DNA from 3 places in the Halomonas marinisediminis genome. Region 3 is predicted to be linked to each of the others. Evidence: riboswitches for the same ligand, from Rfam matches in the RefSeq annotation. Region 3 holds a riboswitch; each other region holds the start of a gene.

Region 1 (7,004 bases), on a different contig from region 3:
AAGGCCGGCCTTACCTTCTTCCTGGCCGTGATGCTGACCGGACTCTTCTATCAAGGCAACTGGCAGCGGGTCTACGCGGCGCAGAGCAACCGCGCCGTGGGCCTTGGCTTTCTGCTCGGCGGCCTGTTGAGCGCCCCGATGATCTTCGTGATGGGCCTGTTCGGCCTGGCGTTCGTGGGGCTGGGTCTGCCCGGTGACGGCTCGGTCGCGCTGTTCAGTGTGCTGCTCGCCGATATTCCCGGCTGGTTCGCCGTGGGCCTGATCTTCCTGGGCCTGGCGCTGGTCATGAGCAGCGCCGACACCACCATCAGCGCCGCCTCGAGCATGATCGCCGTGGATGGCGGACGGCTGCTGCCTGACGCCAGCGGCCAGCGGCTGATGCGGCTGTCGCGCTGGCTGATCCTGCTGCTGGCACTGCCGGTGACCTTCGTGGCCGCCCAGGGCTACAGCGTGCTCTACCTGTTCCTGCTGGCCGACCTGCTCTGCTGCGCGGCGGCCTTCCCGGTATTCTTCGGGCTGTTCAATCGCCGCTTCGACGGCCGCGCCGCGGTACTGGCCACGCTCAGCGGTCTGGTCGCCGGACTCTTCCTCTTCCCGGCCCCGGGCGACGCCTTGAACACCCTGATGGAGTCCTTCCTGCTCGCCACCTTCGTGCCGGTCGTGACGGGCCTGGCGCTCCTGGCGCTGCTGCCGGCGAAGCAACGCTTCGACTTTGCGGCACTGAGCGCCGGCACCCGACGCTTCGAGGGGTAAGCGCCTTTCGCACCAGAACGCACAACGCCCCTCGAAAGGGGCGTTGTTTATTGTGGGGAACCGCTAACGTGAACGGATCACCAGGAGGTTCAGCCCGCCGGCCTCTCGAGGCCGAAGTGCCCCCGCAGCGTCGCCGCTTCGTACTCTTCCCGGAAGAGTCCGCGACGCTGAAGCTCCGGCACCACCTGATCCACGAAGTCCTCGATCCCGGAGGGTAGCGACGGCGGCATCAGGTTGAAGCCGTCCGCCCCGCGGCCGTGGAACCAGCGCTCCATCTCATCGGCAATGCTCTCCGGGGTACCGATCATGGTGCAGTGGCCGCCGCCCGCGGCGAGCCGCCCCAGCAGCTCGCGCAGGGTGGGCTGCTCGGTCTCGATGATGCGCAGGATGGTGGCATAGCGCCCCTGGGGACCACGAAACTCGGCCAGCGGCGGTAGTGGCGGCACCGGGGCATCCAGCTCCCAGTCACTGCAGTCCTGCTCGATAAACAGCCCCAGCTGACGCAGCGAGGCCTCCACCGGCAGACAGTCGTCCAGCTCGCGCTGCTTGGCACGAGCCTCCTCCATGGTAGCGCCCACATAGGTGACGAGCCCCGGCAGGATCGGCACCGGCGCGGTGCGCCCGGCCGCCGCCACCCGCGACTTGATATCCCGATAATAGGCCTGAGCGGCCTCCAGGTCGTAGGCGACCGCATAGATCGCCTCGGCGTAGCGCGCCGCCAGATCGCGCCCCTGGGAAGAAGCACCCGCCTGTATCAGTACCGGGTTGCCCTGGGGAGGACGCGGCAGGTTGAGGGGCCCATCGACCAGGAAGTGCTCGCCATGATGGTCAATCTGGCGCACCTTGTCGGGATCGGCATAACGGCCCTGACGATCGCGTTCGATGGCGTCGTCGGACCAGCTGTCCCACAGCGCCAATACCGTCTGCACAAACTCCTCGGCACGCGCATAGCGCTCGGCATGCGGTGGCATGGCCGCATAGCCGTGGTTGCGCGCCTCGCTGTCGAACATCGAGGTCACCACATTCCAGCCCACTCGCCCACCGGAGATGTGGTCCAGCGAGCCCACCAGCCTGGCGGCGTGGAAGGGAGTGTAGAAGGTGCTCGAGATCGTGCTGATCAGCCCGATCCGCCGAGTGGCCCGACTCATGGCGGAGAGTGCGGTCAGCGGCTCGAGGTGCCAGTGGAAGCCATCTTCCACGCTGCCGGCACTCATGCCGTCGGCGAAGAACAGCGCATCCAGCTTGCCACGCTCGGCGGTGAGGGCCAGGGACTCATAGTAGGCGATGTCGCCGAGGCGCTCGGCGCAGGAGTCGGGATGGCGCCATGCCGCGCGATGGTGGCCATTGCCCATCACGAACAGATTGAGGTGCAGCTTCTCGTCGGGATTGCGTGCCTTCATCACCCTTTCACCAGTCCACCGTCGACGATCAGGTTCTGACCGGTGACTGCCCTGGCCCAGGGTGAGGCGAAGAACAGCGCCGCGTCGGCAAACTCCTCCGGGGTGGTCACCCGCCGCAGGGGGGTGTTCTGCGCGATCAGGTCGAAGACCGCCTCCGGGGTCGCACTGGACGCATCGGTCGTGCGCAGCAACCCACCGGAGATCATGTTCACGGTGATGTTGTCGGGCCCCAGGTCGTTGGCGAGCGTGCGGGTCAGCGAGAGCAGCGCGGCCTTGCCGGCGGTATAGTCGTGGTACGGCACGACGGGGTTCTGGAACAGATTGGTGCCGATATTGACGATGCGCCCACCTCCCTGCTCGCGCATGCCGGCCAGCGCCGCCTGGATGGTGTTCAGCGCTCCCCGGTTGACACCCTCGAGCTGCTGCTGAAGCTGCGACCAGTCCAGGGCATCGGCGTCGGGACGCGCGTCGCCGTTGAAGGTGAACGCGGGCAGGGCATTATTGACCACGGTGGTAATCGGCGTGCCGAAATGCTCACGAGCCTGCTCGAACAGCGACTTGATCGCCTCGGCGTCACGCACGTCGGCCTGGACGGCCAGCACCCGCTGCGGCGCCTCCTTCACCAGTGCCTCGGCGGCATCGCGACTCTGGAAATAGTTCACCACCACCCGGGCGCCCTGACCGAGAAAGGCTCGGGTCAGATGAGCGCCGAGCCCACGAGCACCGCCGGTGACAAGCACGACCTGCCGGTCGATGGCCTGCTGGTCGATGGCTTGCTGGTCGATGGATAGAGAGGAAACGGCCATGACGACTCCTTGGTACGCGGCAAAGGGCGCCGCGCTGGAGCCGGCCGACATCCCTTCGCCAGTGTGAACTGGATCAGGTTCGACGGGTATTTTCTCAGCGGCCACGACCGCACCCCGTGTCTAGTGGGGCACCATAGCGCATTCGGACGGACAGCAACAGCCGGGCCGGCATTCCGGCTCATGCAGTGAGCCCTGGCCTGACCGGGTAAACAAGGGAATCTTCTGGAGTGAAATACGAAAAACGGCAAGACATCATCAGCCAGGCTGGCGCCTTGGCTTATGCTCAGAAGCTTATAATCAGAATTCAGGGGGGGGGGAACCGACTGGAGCGGGAAGGAGATTCGATCGGACTGGCGTTCCAGCTCATGACCCGAGCCTTGGCCAATAGCATGAAACCGACTGGAGCGGGAAGGAGATTTGACGGGGCTGCCTTCAGCCGGGCTGGCGCTCCAGCTCCTGACGCGAGCCTTGGCCAGTAGCATGAAACCGATTGGAGCGGGAAAGGAGATTCGAACTCCCGACCCTCGCCTTGGCAAGGCGATGCTCTACCACTGAGCTATTCCCGCATCATATCGGTACTACTGTCGGTGCAACGAGAGCGAGTTGGCGTCCCATAGGGGGTTCGAACCCCTGTTCCCGCCGTGAAAGGGCGGTGTCCTGGACCACTAGACGAATGGGACGCATGGAGCGGGATAGGAGATTCAACCGGGCTGGTGTACCAGATCCTGACCCGAGCCTTGGCTCTCTTACCGCAACATTGGAGCGGGAAAGGAGATTCGAACTCCCGACCCTCGCCTTGGCAAGGCGATGCTCTACCACTGAGCTATTCCCGCCTGTCTCGCACTTCTCGTTCTACTTCTACCTCGACGACTCACTGCTGCTGCCGAAGAAGTGGCGTCCCATAGGGGGTTCGAACCCCTGTTCCCGCCGTGAAAGGGCGGTGTCCTGGACCACTAGACGAATGGGACGCATGGAGCGGGAAAGGAGATTCGAACTCCCGACCCTCGCCTTGGCAAGGCGATGCTCTACCACTGAGCTATTCCCGCACTCCGGTTACCTGACGAGTCGAGTGGCGTCCCATAGGGGGTTCGAACCCCTGTTCCCGCCGTGAAAGGGCGGTGTCCTGGACCACTAGACGAATGGGACGCAATGTCTCGTCTCGTCGAGATGGCGCGCATATTAACGACCGCCTGGCGGAGTGTCAAGCACGACTAGACACCCAACAACCCCGGCTGTGCTGTCCGCGGCCAACCGCCCAGCGTCTCGCCGCTCGGCGACTGATTCGAACTTTACGCCATGGGAGTGGGCCGTGGCATCAGCAAGCCGATAGCAACATCAGTGATACTCACGCGACGCAATCGGGGACGACTTGATAATTACCCACCGCGCTCCCATCTATAGATTGCGTGGAATGCCGCAACATGGGGCCGACATGCCTCTTCCTGCCGGACCGACGACGGTTCTGCTTCTTCTTTTGCGACGTTTGCGACACTTCCACCAATAAGACTCGTTCGCACCCCTGGTGAGAACGTGCAGTGTCTGAAAACCGTGAGAAGAGGAGAAGACAATGCTGAATTTCGGATTGCCATCGGCACAATGGGATCCTTTTGCCGAGCTGAGGCAACTTCAATCGCAGATGAACCGCCTGTTCGCCGGCGGCGCGCGCACCGTCGGCGATGGCGCCTGGCCGCCGGTGAATATGTGGCTAAGCGATAACAGTGTCGTGGTCACCGCCGAGATACCGGGTGTCGGCACCGACGACATCGATCTGACCGTGCGTGAAAACACCCTGATCATCGCCGGCAAGCGCAGCTCCCCCACCGAAGACGAGAGTGCGTCCTGGCACCGCCGCGAGCGCCCAACGGGCGAATTCTCACGCTCGATCCGCCTGCCCCTGAGGGTGGATCCCGACAAGGTCGAGGCGCGGGCGAAGAACGGCGTTCTGGAGATCGAGATGGGCCGCCCCGATGCGGAACAGCCGCGCAAGATCTCGGTCAAGGCCAGTTGACGAACGGGAAAATAAGGAGGCGTGACATGGTACAGGAGCTCAAGAAGACAGGCGGTGACGTCGCAACGACCAGCGAGCGTAACGAAGAGAGCATCAGCGGCCCCGTGTTCCGACCGGCCACTGATATCGTCGAGAAGGATGGCGTTGTGACGCTGGCCATCGACATGCCGGGGGTGACGCCCGACAGCGTCGATGTCTCGGTCGAGAACCGCGCACTGACGGTGCGGGGAGTCATCGACGCGCCTGCGCCTGAAGGTTACCGGCGCATCTATGCCGAATATGCGCCAGGCACCTTCGAGCGGGCCTTCAGCCTGCCCGAAACAATCGATGCGAACGGCATCGAGGCCAGCCACCGCGACGGTGTGCTCACGCTCAGGCTAACGAAGAGCGAGGCCGCCAAGCCGAAGCGGATCGAAGTCAAGGCTACCTGAAGCGGCCTCGACCCACCTTGGCAACCACGTGGCAAACACGAAAGGAGGATCAAGATGGCATTCAGTGATCTTATTCCCTGGAGCCGGGAGCGAAACCGGGCGCCGGCCCGCCGCGAGGCGGACGAGAACCCGATGGTCACGCTGCAGCGTGACCTGAACCGTGTGTTCGAGGATTTCTGGGCACGCTTCGACAGCCCCTTCGGGGACAATCTCGCCGCCGGGCCGCGCACCAACATCTCGGAGACCGATGAGGCGATGCTGGTCTCGGTTGACCTGCCGGGGCTCGATGACAAGGACATCGAGGTGAACGTCACCGATGACATGCTGACGATTCGTGGCGAGCGCGAGGAGAAGAGCAACGAAGGCGACTTCACCTCGCAATCGCGGCGCAGCTTCCATCGGATGATCCCGGTGCCACCGGGCGTGGACCCCGAAAAGGCCGAGGCGGAGTTCAAGCGCGGCGTGTTGACCGTCACGCTACCCAAGACCGAAGAGGCCAAGTCAAGGGTGAAGCGTATCGATGTCAAGTCGGAGTAATCCGACAGAGCTGGCCGCGGACCGGACGATCTGGCCCGCGGCCAATCCGCTTTAATCGCCAGCCTCTCGCCGGTAGATGCGACACCCCGAAGAGGCCGTGCGGGATAATGCGGGATCAGGATCCACATCAAACGCTTGACAGTCCGTCCGGCGATGGATAGATTACGCGCCGCTGGCTACGTAGCTCAGTTGGTTAGAGCACATCACTCATAATGATGGGGTCCCCTGTTCGAGTCAGGGCGTAGCCACCAGAATCACGCAACCCGGCGCCATCGGCGCCGGGTTTTTTGTGTGCTCAAGCCAGCTCGAGGCGGTTGCAGAAGGCAGCCAGCACCCGCGCCAGATAGGCCACATCTTCGCTTCCCGCGGTCTCGCGGATCGAGTGCATGGCCCACTGCGGCACCCCCACATCGAGGGTCGGCACACCGAGCTCGGTGGCGGTGATCGGCCCGATGGTGCTGCCACACCCCATGTCGGCACGCGTCACGAAGCTCTGTACGGGCACCTCGGCCTCGCGACAGAGGTCGCGAAACAGCGCCGCCGTCGCACTGTTGGTGGCATAGCGCTGACTGGCATTGACCTTGATCACCGGTCCGCCGTTGAGCGCGGGACCATGGGCCGCATCGTGCTTGTCCTGGAAGTTGGGATGCAGAGCATGCGCGTTGTCGCAGGAGATCATCCGCGAGGCCTGGATCAGCCGAATGAAGCCCTCCTCGCTGCCGTCGCCGAGCCGCTCGTGAACCCGGCGCAGCACATCTCCCAGAAAAGGCCCCTGGGCGCCACAGGCGCTGGCGCTGCCGACCTCCTCATGGTCGTTGGCTACCAGCACGACACCCTGTTTGCCGTCACTGGCCAGCAGCGCCTCCAGGCCGATAAAGCAGGAGAGCAGGTTATCGAGCCGAGCACTGGCAATCAGCTCGCCCTTGACCCCCACCCGCGCAGGCGGCTGCATGTCATGAAAGCCCAGCTCGAAGTCGAGCAGCTCGAATGCCTCGATGGCATGCTGCTCTGAGATCCACTCCTTGAGCAGCCGCGGCAGGTCGCCCTCCTCACCGCCCTGCAACAGCAC
Region 2 (7,004 bases), on a different contig from region 3:
CGTAGCCGGGCGCGATGTCGGTGGTCAGCGGCCCCAGGGTGTAGAAGGGCGCCTCGTCGCACTCGACGAGCTGCTTGTCCATGTTCTCCTTGATCAGGTGCATGGGCACGTGGCCCGGTCCCTCGATCATCACCTGGACGTCGTGCTTCCAGGCGATGCGGGTCAGCTCACCCAGGGTCTCGAGCTCGGCGAACTGTGCCTCGTCATTGGCGTCGGCCACCGAGCCGGGGCGCAGGCCATCGCCCAGCGAGAAGGCGACATCGTAACGCTTGCAGATTTCGCAGATCTCCTCGAAATGGGTGTAGAGGAAGCTCTCCCGGTGGTGGAAGAGACACCACTTGGCCATGATCGACCCGCCCCGGGAGACGATGCCGGTGACTCGCTTGGCGGTCAGGGGCACGTAGCGCAGTAGCACCCCCGCGTGGATGGTGAAGTAGTCCACGCCCTGTTCGGCCTGCTCGATCAGGGTATCGCGGAACACCTCCCAGGTGAGGTCCTCGGCCACGCCGTTGACCTTCTCCAGGGCCTGGTAGATCGGCACGGTGCCGATCGGCACCGGGGCGTTGCGGATGATCCACTCGCGCGTCTCGTGGATGTTCTGCCCGGTGGAGAGGTCCATGATGGTGTCGGCACCCCAGCGGATGCCCCAGGTCATCTTGTCGACCTCGTCCTCGATGGAGGAGGTGACCGCCGAGTTGCCGAGGTTGCCGTTGATCTTCACCAGGAAGTTGCGGCCGATGATCATCGGCTCGGACTCCGGGTGGTTGATGTTGCAGGGGATGATCGCCCGGCCGGCGGCCACCTCGTCGCGCACGAACTCCGGGGTGATCTCCTCGGGCAGGCGGGCGCCGAAGCCCTGGCCGGCGTGCTGGTGGCCGAGGATGCGCTCGACCTCCGCCGTCCCCAGCGCCTGGCGACGCTGGTTCTCGCGGATGGCGATAAACTCCATCTCCGGGGTGATGATGCCCTGGCGGGCGTAGTGGAGCTGGGTGACGTTCTTTCCTTCCTTGGCGCGACGGGGCGTGCGGGTCAGGTCGAAGCGCAGGTTGGCGAGCATCGGGTCGTTGGCCCGGCGCCGTCCGTATTCGGAGGTCGGACCGTCGAGCCACTCGGTGTCGCCGCGTTCATCGATCCATGCCCGGCGCAGCTCGGGCAGGCCCTTTCGCAGGTCGATCTTGGCCTCGGGGTCGGTGTAGGGGCCGGAGGTGTCATAGACAAGCAGCGGTGGGTTCTCCTCATCGGCGCCTGAAGTCCTGGTCGGCGAGAGAGTGATCTCGCGGAAAGGCACACGGATATCGGGGCGCGAGCCCTCGATGTAGAGCTTGCGCGAGCCGGGTAGCGGCTGGATGGCGGCCTCGTCGACGCGGGCGCTCTCGGCGAGGAAGTGGGCGGTCTTGCTCATGGTGTTCTCCCCTGGATTGTCGGGGTCTTGTTCAGGGAGGACACAGGCGGGGAGGACAGGGGCCACGGCGTCGGGCGCACGCGGCCTGTCGCTTGATCCCTACGCTGGTCCTAACCAGTTCAGGTTCAACGGGATCCATGCTGTGTCTCTGGTGAGAGAGGCATGATCTCAGCCGTCTTCAACGGCACCCCGTCAAGCGTGGTGTTGCCCGCCACCAGGCGGGCCGTATTGCATCATAAGGCCTGTTTAGTTCGGGCTGACAGCCTTCTCCGTCGCTTCCCGTCTCAATAACCGATATACGCCATCAGTCGGCGAGGTCCAGCCCCATCTGCCAGAAATCGATCTCCAGGCGGGTGGCGTCGCGGAAGATGGTGGCCAGCTGTTCGAACCGCTCGGGCGTGACATCGGCCAGGCGGGCGTCGAGCCAGGCGATCTCGTCGCGCATGGCGGCCTGGAACTCGTCACTCTCATACATCTGCAGCCACTTCTCGAAGGGGTTGGCCTCACCGCGAACGGTAAAGGGCTGCTTGGCCTGCCACTGGGAGATGACCCCATAGCCGACCAGGCAGGGGGCCAGGGCCACGTGCATATCGAGCAGATCGCCACGGTTGCCGGTATCCAGCACATAGCGGGTATAGGCCATGGTCGCGCGGGCTTCTGGCAGGCCGGCCAGGTCGGTCTCCGAGATACCCCATTCGCGGCAGTAGTCGATATGCAGGCCGAGTTCGACATCGATGATGGTCTTCAGGCCATCCAGGCTATGGCGCAGCTCGGTGATATCGCGGCTCTTGTAGGTCGCCAGCGCATAGGCTCGCCCGAAGTGAATCAGAAACAGGTAGTCCTGCTTCAGGTAGTGGCGAAATGCCTCTTCCGGCAGGGTGCCGGCGGCGAGCTGGCGCACGAAGTCGTGCTCGATATAGGCGCGCCAGTCTTCGTGGCAGGCCTGCGTAAGGTCACTGAATCGATAGCCCATCATGCCTCCGGTCAAGCTAAGCAATCCGGCAGGTGGTAGAGGGCGTAGGCGGAGGGTAGGGGCAGAGAGGTGGCCTGGCTACCGCTTGATTCCTACGCCGGTACTAACCGGATCAGGTTCAACGGGCCTCGTCGTGATGACAGTCACTGCCATGGGACGATCTCAGCCGGTTCCACCGGCACCCCGTCAAGCGAACGCCCAGTCTAGCAGGTCGCTCGCCGCTTTCCAGTCGCCCGCCGCTTTCCAGTCGCCCGGCTCAGTCGGTCTCGAGGCGTAGGCTGTCGAACCATGTCTCGCTCTCGGGCAGTACCAGCTCGCTGGCCGGCCGGCCACTGGCGTACCACGCCCGGGCGTTGCGCAGCTGCCAGCGACGCCCGCCATCGTCGATGCCGATGCCTAGCCGCAGCGGCCCGTAGCGGGCGAAGGCGCGGCCGACGAGCCGTGAATCGCGCAGGGCCAGGTTGGCCAAAAGCTCCAGGCGATCGCCGCCCCGCACGTCGAGGTTCTCCAACCGCACGCTGTTGTCGCCGAGGATAACGCGTGCCTCGCCCTGCACCTCGCCGAGGGTGAGGCGTTTGCGCAGCCAGCGTCGCTCTCGGGCGGCGTCGACGAGTAGATTCACCAGCAGGCCGCTGTCGCGCATGGCCAGCTCCAGTCTGGCGTCGAGGGTCAGCGGCGTCTCCCAGCGCAGGCGTCCCTCGGGGAGGGTGAGCCGTGCCCACCAGCCGCGGCTGAGGTTGCCGGCGGCATCGGTCAGACGCACGCCGTCCAGGCTGAGCCGTGAGCCGGAGATATCGAAGTCGAGAGTGTCCAGATGGCCGTCGGTGAGTCGGGTATCCAGATGCAGGGTGCCATCCAGGGTCTGCTTATGCACGGCGAGTCGAGCCTCCGGTGCATGCAGCTCCAGCCGGCCCTGGGCACGCATGCCCTCGAGCTGCAGCTGAAGGGCGAGGCGCGCCTGACCGGCGAGCAGCTCGAGGGTACTACCCGGGGGCAGATAGTCGTTGAACGCGGCGAGATCCGGTGCCACGAGATAGGGGATCTCGATGCGCGTATTCAGCTCGCTCAGCCCCTGGGACATATCGAGATGGCGTGCCTGGCTGCGAATCTCCAGCAGCCGCCCCTCGATCAGGGCGCCTGCGTCCGCCTGGCGACGCAGGCCGAAACGAGGCATCGACAGATGAAGCTCTGCTCCGGGGTCAGTGGTCGTAAGGATCAGCGAGCCGTCACCGAAAGCCTCGTAGTGCAGAAAGCGAGTCGCCAGCCGGTCGGAGTGAAGCCTGAGCTCGCTGCCGGCGACGATATCGCCGTCGGCGAAGCGCAGGTCGGTGCTCAGGCGTCCGCCGCCCTGGATGGTCACGCCATGTTCTGCGGGCAGAAAGGCGTTGATAAAGTCGAGTCGGTCGAGCAGGCCGTCCAGGCGTAGCGTGCCAGAGAGAGGCCTGGCCGGCGTATCGCTGCCGGGCCAGTCGCGGCCGCCCTGGAGCCTTGCTTGGCGGGCCACCAGCTGAGTCTGCACAGGTTCGGCACTGTTCGTCGATGCCTTGACGGTCAGGCGGCTGCCGGAGAGGTCCAGGCGCTGGCTGGCGGGGTGGAGGTCGCGCAGCTCCAGGGTCAGATCCAGCTCGCCGTTGAAGGCCTCCTGCAGCAGGCGGCCTTCGATGGCATCCCCGCTCAGGGTGACTCGTCCCTGAGCGCGCTCCCCGGCGAACAGCAGCCGACCGTCGCTGCTGGCTCGACCGCCATGGAGTCGCAGCGGAGACGACGACGGCAGATAGCCATCTAGCACCGCCACGTCGGGGAAGCGCGCATCCCGCCACTCGACCTCGACGCGGGTGGCAAGCTCGCTCTCGGCGTCTGCCTGGGCGCCGTCATCGAGTTTTCGCCAGTTCAGCGGCGACCGGAAGCGGGCGACAGGTAGCTCGAGCAGGGCGGAGAGTGGCGCCTCCTCACTCGAGGCGGCGGCCTCGAGATGTAGGCGCGTGCCGGAAACGTCCACACTGTCCTCTCCAATGTCGAGCTCGACGATGGGCAGATGCAGGTCCAGCCGGCCGCGCAGGGGCTGCTCGCCGAGACGGACCGATATGGCGTCGCCCGTCAGGTCCAATCCGCCGGTGAGGCGCTGGTCGGCATACGTCAGATTTCCCTCTAGCCGTGCCGAGCCCCCCAGCAGCGTTAGCGGCACCGGCGCGGGAAGGTAGTGATCGAAGCTGGCAACATCCTGCGCCTCGACGTTGCGCCACTGCAGTTCCGCGCGCTGCAGCGTATCCGGTGGCGCATCCAGGCGCAGCACGGGGGTCTCGAGGGTCAGGCGGAACCCATCACCGCCGATCACAGGCCGTTGTGAGGCGGTGTCGGTCATCGCCTCGGACATCACCACCTGGTCGAGCTCGAGAGTCAGGCGAGCCCGTTGTGCCACCTCGGCCTCGATGGCCCCGCTACCTTCGATCCGATAGCGGGATCCGCCTTCCAGCCAGTGGCGCTCGTCGAGCCGCACGCTCAGGCGAGGTGAGTTCAGACGCAGACGGCTGCCCGGTAGCACTTCGCCGCGCTCGATGGCGATGTTACCCGTCAGGTCGCCGCTACCGTCGATCGCCAGCCAGTCCAGCGCGGCGAGATAGGGGCTGAAGACATCATAGGCGTCGCTGCGCCCGGCCAGGGCGAGGGTGCCGGAGAGAAAGCGTGTCGCCTCGCCGCCGGGATGCTCGGCCAGGATCAGCGGGGCCAGGCGAAGCTCGGCATTCAGCGCCACGGCTTGCGCCAGTACCCTGTCGCCGTGTCGGATGATCCCGTCTTCCAGTGCCAGCGCGATGCTATCGGCGCCTATCTCGCCGGCGTGCCAGTGGACTCCTGCCAGCCGCAGCGTGCCCTTGCCCGCCAGGCGGTAGGCGTCGAGGCTGGCGTGGCGGACCCTCTCGGCTTCCAGAACGTGAACCCTGATCTCTCGGTGGAGCAGGGGGACGAGCGCAAGGTTCAGGGTGGCGCGCTCGGCCGCCAGGGTCACGTCACGCTCGGCGGCACTGCCGGACAAGCGTAGCTGGGTGACTTCGACTCGGCCGGGAACCACCGTCCAGGCGTGCTGCCACTCTACCGTCAGCCGCGGTGCATGATCGAACTGAGCACGGCCCCAGGCACTGGCGAGAAGGGCGTTGGCCGCGATGAGGTAGATGCCGTAGAGCACTACCGGAGTCAACCCGAGCCATAGCAGTGCCTTGAGTGGCCTGGCGCGGGTCATGGATGACGTACGTCGTAGTGAAATCGTAGTGACATGGCTCCTCCCGGGCACAAGCCGCGGTAGCCGCGTTAGTAGATCCGGAAGCGCCGGTGCTCGGGGTGCCCCTCCTGCTCCTGTATCACCTTGCGGTAGCGCTTGTACTCCCACTGGTACTGGGCCGGATCCAGGGCGATGGCGGCTTCGACGCAGGCGTTGACCCCGGTGGCGGACTCGATCTCGTCGGGTGAGTAGACGCGCTCATCGGCCGCCAGGAAGTGGATCTCGAAGCCTTGGCCGGGGATACGGCGTGCCACACCGGTGACCACACGGGCCTCGGTGCGGGCGACGAGCTTGGGGAGCAGGGTGGCGGTATAGGCCAGCCGATCGAAGAAGGGGGCGAAGACGCCGCTGCCCCAGCTCGGTTCCTGATCAGGAAGGATGCCGATCGCCTCGCTGCGCTTCAGTGCCTTGAGCAGAGCCGCCACGCCACGCGGGTTGGTTGGCACCAGGCTTGCCCCCATGCGCTCGCGGCCGGCCCGGGTCACGGCGTCGAGCTCGCCGAGCTTGGGCGGCTCGTACATGGCGGTGAAGGGGAAGTGGCTGGAGAGCCAGAAGTTGAGCACCTCCCAGTTGCCGAAATGAGGGGCCAGCACGATGACTCCGCGCCCCCCGGCACGCGCCTCGTCGAGCAGCTCACGACCGTGAACGGCCAGCAGAGACGTCTCGATACGCTCTGGCTTGCCCATCCAGGCGAAGCCGATCTCGAGCATGGTGGCGGAGGAGTGGATCAGGCTCTCGCGGGCGAGGCGGTGCCGTTCGGTGGGGCTGCTCTCGGGATAGACGTGGGCCAAATTCGCCTCGGTGACGTCACGCTCGCGGCGGCTGAAGCGATGCACCAGCGGGCCGACCAGGCGCGCGAGCCGCCATAGCGTGGTCAGGCGCCGACCAGCGAGCGTTCGCCACACTCTCTCGATGGCGCGGGCCTGGAGAGTGCTGACAAGAGTGCCTGTACGAGAAGGAGCCTTGGCCATGGGTTACACCAGCCAGGTGTCCACATTGTCGGGAGAGCGCTTCTCCTGGAGCCCCTTGAAGCCCTTGACGCAGCGAATCACCAGCCACACCACGGCCACCAGCCAGAGGACAAAGCCGATCAGCACGAACATCAGTACGCCGGCCAGGCAGAAGTAGAGCAGGCCGATCCAGAAGGTGCGAATCTGGTAGCGGTAGTGACGCTCGAGCCACTCGGGGCCCTTGCCGCGATAGACATAGGCAATGACCACGCCGACCAGGGCGGTCAGGCCGCCGGTGATGATGCTCGCCAGATAGAGGGCATAGATGACCATGGGGAGCGTCGTGTCGACCGGCTCGGGACTCTCGATGACGATGTTCTCGCTGTGCGGGTTTTCACGCTGCAG
Region 3 (7,004 bases):
CCCTATGGGTGTAGCGGACAACAGAGGTCGCGAATGCCGGGACGATCAATACCTGATCCCGGCGGTAGGTCTTGGTGCCAGCCATTCTACTGATCCACAACGCGTTGCGCATCCCCCGGCGGCTGGCTAGGATGAGCGCTTTTGCGAGGAGCACCGCATGGCCACTCGGCACTTCCTGACCCTGATGGATGCCAGCCCTGAAGAGCTGAGCTACATGATTCAGCGCGCCATTACCATAAAGAACGCGCTCAAGGTGGAGGGGCCCACCTACACCCCCTTCCCGAATCACACCATGGCGATGATCTTCGAGAAGTCCTCGACCCGCACCCGGGTCTCCTTCGAGACCGCCATGGCACACTTCGGCGGCCATGCGCTGTTCCTCTCTCCCCGCGACACCCAGCTCGGCCGGGGCGAGCCCATCGGCGACACCGCTCGCGTGCTCTCCGAGATGGTCGATATCGTGATGATCCGCACCTTCTCCCACGCCGGACTCGAGTCATTCGCCGAGGCCAGCAGCGTGCCGGTGATCAACGCGCTGACCGACGACTATCATCCGTGTCAGCTGCTCGCCGATGTGATGACCTGGACCGAGCTACGCGGCAGCGTAAAGGGCAAGACCGCAGTATGGATCGGCGACGGCAACAACATGTGCCACTCCTGGATCAATGCAGCCCGCCAGTTCGACTTCCAGCTGCGCATCTGCTGCCCAGAAGGTTATGAGCCGCGCCAGGATATCCTCGAGGCCGCCGGCGATCGCGTCACCCTGCTACGTGACCCCGTCGAGGCCGTGACCGGCGCCGATCTGGTAACGACCGATGTCTGGGCCTCCATGGGACAGGAGGAGGAGCAGGCCAAGCGTGAGGCGGCCTTCGCCGATCTTCAGGTCACCGAAGCACTGCTCGATCGCGCTCACCAGGACGTGCTGTTCCTGCACTGCCTGCCGGCCCATCGCGGCGAGGAGATCAGCGAGACCCTGCTCGACGATCCGCGGGCCGTGGTCTGGCAGGAGGCGGGCAACCGTCTGCATGCCCAGAAGGCATTGATCGAGTTCCTGCTGCTCGGTGAGGTCCACGACGCGCCGTGACCCCCACTAGACCTTGGTCTTATCCGACCAAGGTTGTATAATGCGCCGCAGCAATTTCCACCAAGGAAGACGCGGCGCATGACTACCCCTTCAATCGACACCTTCGGGATGCAGCGCAGCCTGCGCCAATGCCTCGCCAACATGGCCGCCCTGCTCTATCGCCAGGGCCACGTGCTCGAAACCGTCACCGTACCCCATCGTGGCCTCGACCCCTCTGCGCTGGAAACGCTGAAGAGCGACAGCCGCGAATGGTCGGTCTGTCAGCGCATCCTCGAATCAAGCGAGGCCGCCACCTGGAACGACCAGCGCCGCTTCGTGCTGACCGGCATGGGGCGCGAACTGCTCTTCGACATGTTCGGAGAGGGCGCCGCCGACTGCGCCTGAATCCCGCCTGCCCCAGAAGGCCCGCCGACGCTCGATTGCGTCGGCGGGCCTTCTTGGTTATGTTGGCAGCTCTTGTCGGGGCGCCCCTCTCACCGTCATGCGGTATCAAGGGGCTGAGATCGGTATGGCCGAACCCGTTGAACCTGATCAGGTTGATGCCTGCGGAGGGAACAAGTTCGTGCCCCCAGCCCGTCCCTACCCTGCATCCAGCCTGATCTCCACACTGCCAACTGCCGGATGCACGCCTCATGAACGCCACCCCACAACGCCGCTTCGCCATCGCCGGCGCCGGCCTGCTCGGCCGCCTGACAGCCTGGCACCTGCTGCGCGACGGCCATGCCGTCAGCCTCTACGATGCAGGTGACCTTGACACGCCGCCCGCCGCAGCCTGGACCGCCGCCGGCATGGTCGCTCCCCTGGCCGAAACGGTTGTCAGCGAGCGCAGTGTCTATGAGATGGGGCAGATGGCTCTCGATCGCTGGCCCGGATGGCTGGCCGAACTCCAGGCGTCGGAGCTATGGCACCAGCACGGCAGCCTGGTGGTTGCCCACCCCCAGGATGGCAACGAGCTGATCCAGTTCCGCCGTGACCTTGCCGACACCCTGGGAGAAGGCGCCCTCTATCAGGAGCTGGATGGCAGCGGCATACATCATCTGGAACCCGATCTGACTCGCTTCCGCCACGGCCTGTTTCTTGCCGACGAAGCACACCTGGATAACCGCGAGCTGCTCACACGGCTGCTGGGGGCGATACGCGAGCTTGGCGGTGAGTGCCATGCCCATACCCCGGTGAAAGTGCATCCCGGCGAAGTGACCACCCCAACGGGAACGCACCACTTCGACCTGGTGATCGACTGCCGTGGCCATGGCGCCAAGACCAATCACCCCACCCTGCGCGGCGTGCGCGGCGAAACACTGCATGTAACGACCAACGAGATCACACTGACGCGGCCGGTGCGCCTGATGCATCCGCGCTACCAGCTCTATGTGGTCCCCAAGCCCAATGGACGCTTCGTCATCGGCGCCACCTCCATCGAGAGCGAAGATCGCTCACCGATATCGCTGCAATCCTCCCTGGAGCTTTCCAGCGCCCTCTATACTCTGTCACCGGCCTTCGCCGAGGCACGCATCCTTGAGCAGGGTGTCAACCTGCGCCCCGCCTTTCGCAACAACCTGCCCCGGGTTACCCTAAGCGATGGATTGATTAGCGCTAATGGACTGTTTCGCCACGGTTATCTGCTTGCCCCAGCCGTGGTTGAGCATCTATTGAGCGAGATTCGTGGCCACGGTGACAACCCCTTCGCCGACCTACTGGACGGCTCCGCCCCCAGGAGACCCTGTCGTGAAAGCGAGTGACCCCATGCATGAGATCACCCTGAGCCTCAACGGCGAGCCCGCCCGGCTTCCCGAAGGCACCCCCCTGACCCAGGCCCTGGAAGCGTGGGGGTATGGAGAGCGTCGCGTGGCCGTAGCCATCAACGATGCCTTCGCACCGCGCTCCACCTGGCCCGAGCGCACCCTCGGCGAGGGTGACCGTATCGATATCGTGGCCCCGGTAGGAGGCGGCTAATGCACACCCAATCACCCCATGACGATGCGCTGGTGCTCTATGAAGAGCGCTTCAACAGCCGTTTCCTGCTTGGCACCGCCCTCTACCCGTCGCCCCAGGTGATGCAGGGCGCCATCGAGGCCGCCGACTGCGCGATGCTGACCCTGGGGCTGCGTCGCCAGAATCCCGGCGGCGGTAACGCCGATGGCGACGGCGATGCCTTCTGGCAGATTCTGCGTGAAAGCGGCTGCCACCTGCTGCCCAACACTGCCGGCTGTCGCTCTGCCCGGGAAGCCATCACGCTCGCCGAGATGTCCCGGGAACTGTTCGACACACCCTGGATCAAGGTCGAGGTCATCGGCGACGACTACAACCTTCAGCCCGACCCCTTCGGTCTGCTGGAAGCCGCTCGGGAGCTGGTCGAGCAGGGCTTCAAGGTGCTGCCCTACTGCACCGACGATCTGGTGCTATGCCAGCGCCTCCAGGAGGCAGGCTGCCAGGCCCTGATGCCCTGGGGCGCACCGATCGGGACCGGGCGTGGCCTGATGAACCGTTACGCCCTGCGCACCCTGCGCGAGCGCATCGACGTGCCACTGATCATCGATGCCGGCCTCGGGGCTCCTTCCCAGGCCGCCGAAGCCATGGAGATGGGCTTTGATGGCGTGCTGCTCAACACCGCCGTGGCCAAGGCTCGTCGCCCGGCACAGATGTCGGCCGCCTTCGCCCGCGCCATCGAGGCGGGCCGCGAGGCCTATCTCGCCGGCCTGATGGAGCGTCGCCAGACCGCCAGCCCCAGCACGCCGACCCTGGGCCAGCCCTTCTGGCACGCCACACCCTGACACGACCGCCGGCCAGCGTCATCACGCTAGCCGGTTTGACAGCAGCGAACTATCCAACCTAACTGAATGGGCGGAACCCCGGACGCTGCCGCCCTCGATTGCCATAGCGTCCCGCCTCCCGAGGCAGCACCCCTGATCGTTATAAAAAGGAATAACACTATGACCGATCGTTCTCTATCGTTCCCTGCACCCCGGGCGCTGACCATCGCCCTCCTCTCGGCGAGCCTGCTGGCATCTCCAGCCGCCTTCTCACAACAAGCCATTCTCGAGGGTGAGCGCTTCCACCCTCAGGAGAGCTCCCACGGCATGGTGGCTTCCAGCCACTTTCTTGCCTCCGAGGTAGCACGGGATGTGCTCGCGGCTGGCGGCAACGCCGTGGACGCGGCGGTAGTCGCCGGCTTTGCCCTGGCCGTCACGCAGCCCCGCTCCGGCAATATCGGGGGTGGCGGCTTCATGCTGATCTCCGATGAACAGAGCGATGAAGTCATCGCCATCGACTACCGAGAGACCGCACCGGCAGCGGCCTTCGAGACCATGTTCCAGGATGAGAACGGCGAAGCGGTCACCGAGCGTTCACGCTTCACCCACCTGGCTGCTGGCGTGCCTGGCACCGTGGCCGGCCTGGCCATGGCACTGGAGAAGTACGGCACCCTGAGTCTTGCCGAGGCGCTGGAGCCGGCCATACGCCTGGCGGAGGAGGGCTTTGTCGTCCCCCCGCGCTTCGTCAAGGGACTGCAGGATACCCGCGGCCGATTCGAGGCTTGGGACGCCAGCATGGCCAAGTTCTTCAAGGAGGACGGCAGCGCCTATCAGGTCGGCGACCTATTCCGACAGCCCGATCTCGCCGCCACCCTCAAGCGTATCGCCGAGGAGGGGGCGCGGGAGTTCTATGAAGGCGAAACCGCTCGCCTGATCGTCGCCGAAATGGAACGCCACGACGGTCTGATCACGCAAGAAGATCTGGCCGGGTACCAGCCGGTGATTCGCGAACCCAGTCACGGCACCTACCGGGGGCACGATATCTACGCCATGAGCCCGCCCTCCTCCGGCGGCGCCCATATCGTGCAGATGCTCAACATCCTCGAGGAGTACCCCATCGGTGAAATGGGCTTCGGCTCGGCCGATAGCATGCACTTGATGGCCGAGGCCATGAAGCGCGCCTATGCCGATCGCTCCGAGTTCCTCGGCGATACCGACTTCGTGGATGTGCCACTGGCCGGGCTCACCTCCAAGGGGTACGCTGCAGAACTGCGCGCCCAGATCGGTGAACAGGCTACCCCCAGCGCCGAGATTGCCCCCGGCAATCCGGTTGATTACGAATCCAACGAGACCACCCACTTTTCCATCGTGGATGACAACGGTCTTGCGGTATCCAACACCTATACCATCAACTTCAGCTATGGCTCGGGCATCGTTGTCGACGGCGCCGGCTTTCTGCTCAATAACGAGATGGATGACTTCTCGGCCAAGCCCGGCGTCCCCAACGCGTATGGCCTGATCGGCGGCGAGGCCAACAAGGTGGAGCCCGGCAAGCGCATGCTCTCCTCGATGACCCCAACCATCGTCAAGCGTGATGGCAAGAACTACCTGATCACCGGCAGCCCCGGGGGCTCGCGGATCATCACCACCACCCTGCAGGTGCTGATGAACGTGATCGATCACGGCATGAACATCCAGTCGGCGGTCAGCGCCCCGCGCATGCACCATCAGTGGCTGCCCGACGAAATCCGCACCGAGGCCGGCTTCAGTCCCGATACGCTGGAACTGCTCAGGGAGCGCGGTCACACCATCAGCCAGCAATCGGCCATGGGTGCCGCCCAGTCGATCCTGATCGAGGACGGGATGTATTACGGTGGGGCCGACCCTCGCCGCTCCACCTCTTCCGCCATCGGACTATAAGCCACGCCACCCCCGGCCTTCGTGCCGGGGGGGGATATCTGTTTCTGCCTGCGCGCAGCCCACGCCAAGGGCCATATTGAGCCCTTGATCGACCACGCACGACCGACCACGAAAAAGCCGCCTGGCGCAGTGCGCCAGACGGCTAATCCGTTGAATCCTGTTGGTGGAGCCTAGCGGGATCGAACCGCTGACCTCAACACTGCCAGTGTTGCGCTCTCCCAGCTGAGCTAAGGCCCCACGCTGTCTCGCCGTTGCGAGAACGGGGCAGATAATACGGTGACATGAGACCACCGTCAACTCTTTTTTTCTATTTGCATGTCGCTTTGTATAGCAACCTAAGTAGTCTTTCCTCTACTCCTTCACGTATGCCACGCTAGTCGCCAACGGTTACCCTTACATCATGCGATGAGCCGGTCTGCTGCCGTCGAGTCGCTCAGGAGCGAATTCAATTGATCAAGGTACTCATTGCCGATGACCACCACCTGATAAGAACCAGTCTTGCTCACCTGCTGAACACCGAGAGGGACCTGCGGGTCATCGGCGAGGCGGCCAGTGGTGAGGAGGCCATTGCCCAGGCACGGCGCCTCAAGCCTGACGTGGTGTTGATGGATATCCGCATGCCAGGTATCGGTGGTCTCGAAGCCACGCGCAAGATCACCCGAGCCCTCCCTGACACCCGTGTCCTGGTACTGACCGCCTGGCTGGAGGACAGCTTCGCCCAGCGACTGCTGGACGCCGGCGCTCGAGGCCTTGTCAGCAAGGGCTCCCAGCACGAGGAGATGGTTGGTGCCATCCGCGAGGTCTTCCAGGGGCAACGTTATGTCAGCCCGGACGTCGCACAGCGTCTGGTGTTGTCGCGGATCGACTCACCCGAGAACCCCTTCGATGAGCTCTCCTCCAGGGAGATGCAGGTGGCGATGATGATCATCAACTGCCAGAAGGTCGCCGACATCTCGGACCGACTGTTTCTCAGCACCAAGACGGTCAACACCTACCGCTACCGCATCTTCGAGAAGCTGGGCGTCAAGTCCGACGTCGAGCTCACCCACCTGGGCCTGCGCCATGGGTTGGTGGAAGGCTTCTCCACCATGCAGTAACCTCGCCAGATGACCTTTGACCATCGCCACTTCCTGGCCAGCGTCAGCGAGGCCCCCGGTGTCTATCGCATGTTCGACCAGGGCGGCGAGACGCTCTATATTGGCAAGGCGCGCCGCCTCAAGGCGCGGCTCGCCAGCTATTTCCGTGGTGCA

What was found. Region 3 has a riboswitch for thiamine pyrophosphate ahead of thiO (glycine oxidase ThiO). Riboswitches for the same ligand answer to the same signal wherever they lie in the genome.
Region 1: another riboswitch for thiamine pyrophosphate. It lies ahead of E0702_RS02630 (3-oxoacyl-ACP reductase); the one in region 3 lies ahead of thiO (glycine oxidase ThiO).
Region 2: another riboswitch for thiamine pyrophosphate. It lies ahead of tenA (thiaminase II); the one in region 3 lies ahead of thiO (glycine oxidase ThiO).

Annotation. Positions count from the first base shown of each region.
Region 1 is NZ_SLTR01000002.1:179,514-186,517, reverse strand. Features, by position in the region: gene E0702_RS02640 (sodium:solute symporter family transporter) at 1-753, shown strand, start outside; gene E0702_RS02635 (LLM class flavin-dependent oxidoreductase) at 843-2,153, opposite strand; gene E0702_RS02630 (3-oxoacyl-ACP reductase) at 2,153-2,959, opposite strand; TPP riboswitch at 2,993-3,086, opposite strand; tRNA gene E0702_RS02625 (tRNA-Gly) at 3,451-3,525, opposite strand; tRNA gene E0702_RS02620 (tRNA-Glu) at 3,564-3,639, opposite strand; tRNA gene E0702_RS02615 (tRNA-Gly) at 3,718-3,792, opposite strand; tRNA gene E0702_RS02610 (tRNA-Glu) at 3,852-3,927, opposite strand; tRNA gene E0702_RS02605 (tRNA-Gly) at 3,931-4,005, opposite strand; tRNA gene E0702_RS02600 (tRNA-Glu) at 4,030-4,105, opposite strand; gene E0702_RS02595 (Hsp20/alpha crystallin family protein) at 4,527-4,967, shown strand; gene E0702_RS02590 (Hsp20/alpha crystallin family protein) at 4,994-5,398, shown strand; gene E0702_RS02585 (Hsp20/alpha crystallin family protein) at 5,453-5,935, shown strand; tRNA gene E0702_RS02580 (tRNA-Met) at 6,110-6,186, shown strand; gene E0702_RS02575 (M18 family aminopeptidase) at 6,231-7,004, opposite strand, start outside.
Region 2 is NZ_SLTR01000002.1:78,620-85,623, forward strand. Features, by position in the region: gene thiC (phosphomethylpyrimidine synthase ThiC) at 1-1,402, opposite strand, end outside; TPP riboswitch at 1,482-1,604, opposite strand; gene tenA (thiaminase II) at 1,707-2,375, opposite strand; TPP riboswitch at 2,448-2,571, opposite strand; gene E0702_RS02125 (hypothetical protein) at 2,632-5,610, opposite strand; gene E0702_RS02130 (lysophospholipid acyltransferase family protein) at 5,679-6,620, opposite strand; gene E0702_RS02135 (DUF4870 family protein) at 6,624-7,004, opposite strand, start outside.
Region 3 is NZ_SLTR01000001.1:337,596-344,599, forward strand. Features, by position in the region: gene argF (ornithine carbamoyltransferase) at 158-1,084, shown strand; gene E0702_RS01585 (hypothetical protein) at 1,163-1,468, shown strand; TPP riboswitch at 1,535-1,655, shown strand; gene thiO (glycine oxidase ThiO) at 1,717-2,823, shown strand; gene thiS (sulfur carrier protein ThiS) at 2,810-3,037, shown strand; gene E0702_RS01600 (thiazole synthase) at 3,037-3,855, shown strand; gene ggt (gamma-glutamyltransferase) at 4,015-5,754, shown strand; tRNA gene E0702_RS01610 (tRNA-Ala) at 5,916-5,991, opposite strand; gene E0702_RS01615 (response regulator) at 6,204-6,851, shown strand; gene uvrC (excinuclease ABC subunit UvrC) at 6,861-7,004, shown strand, end outside.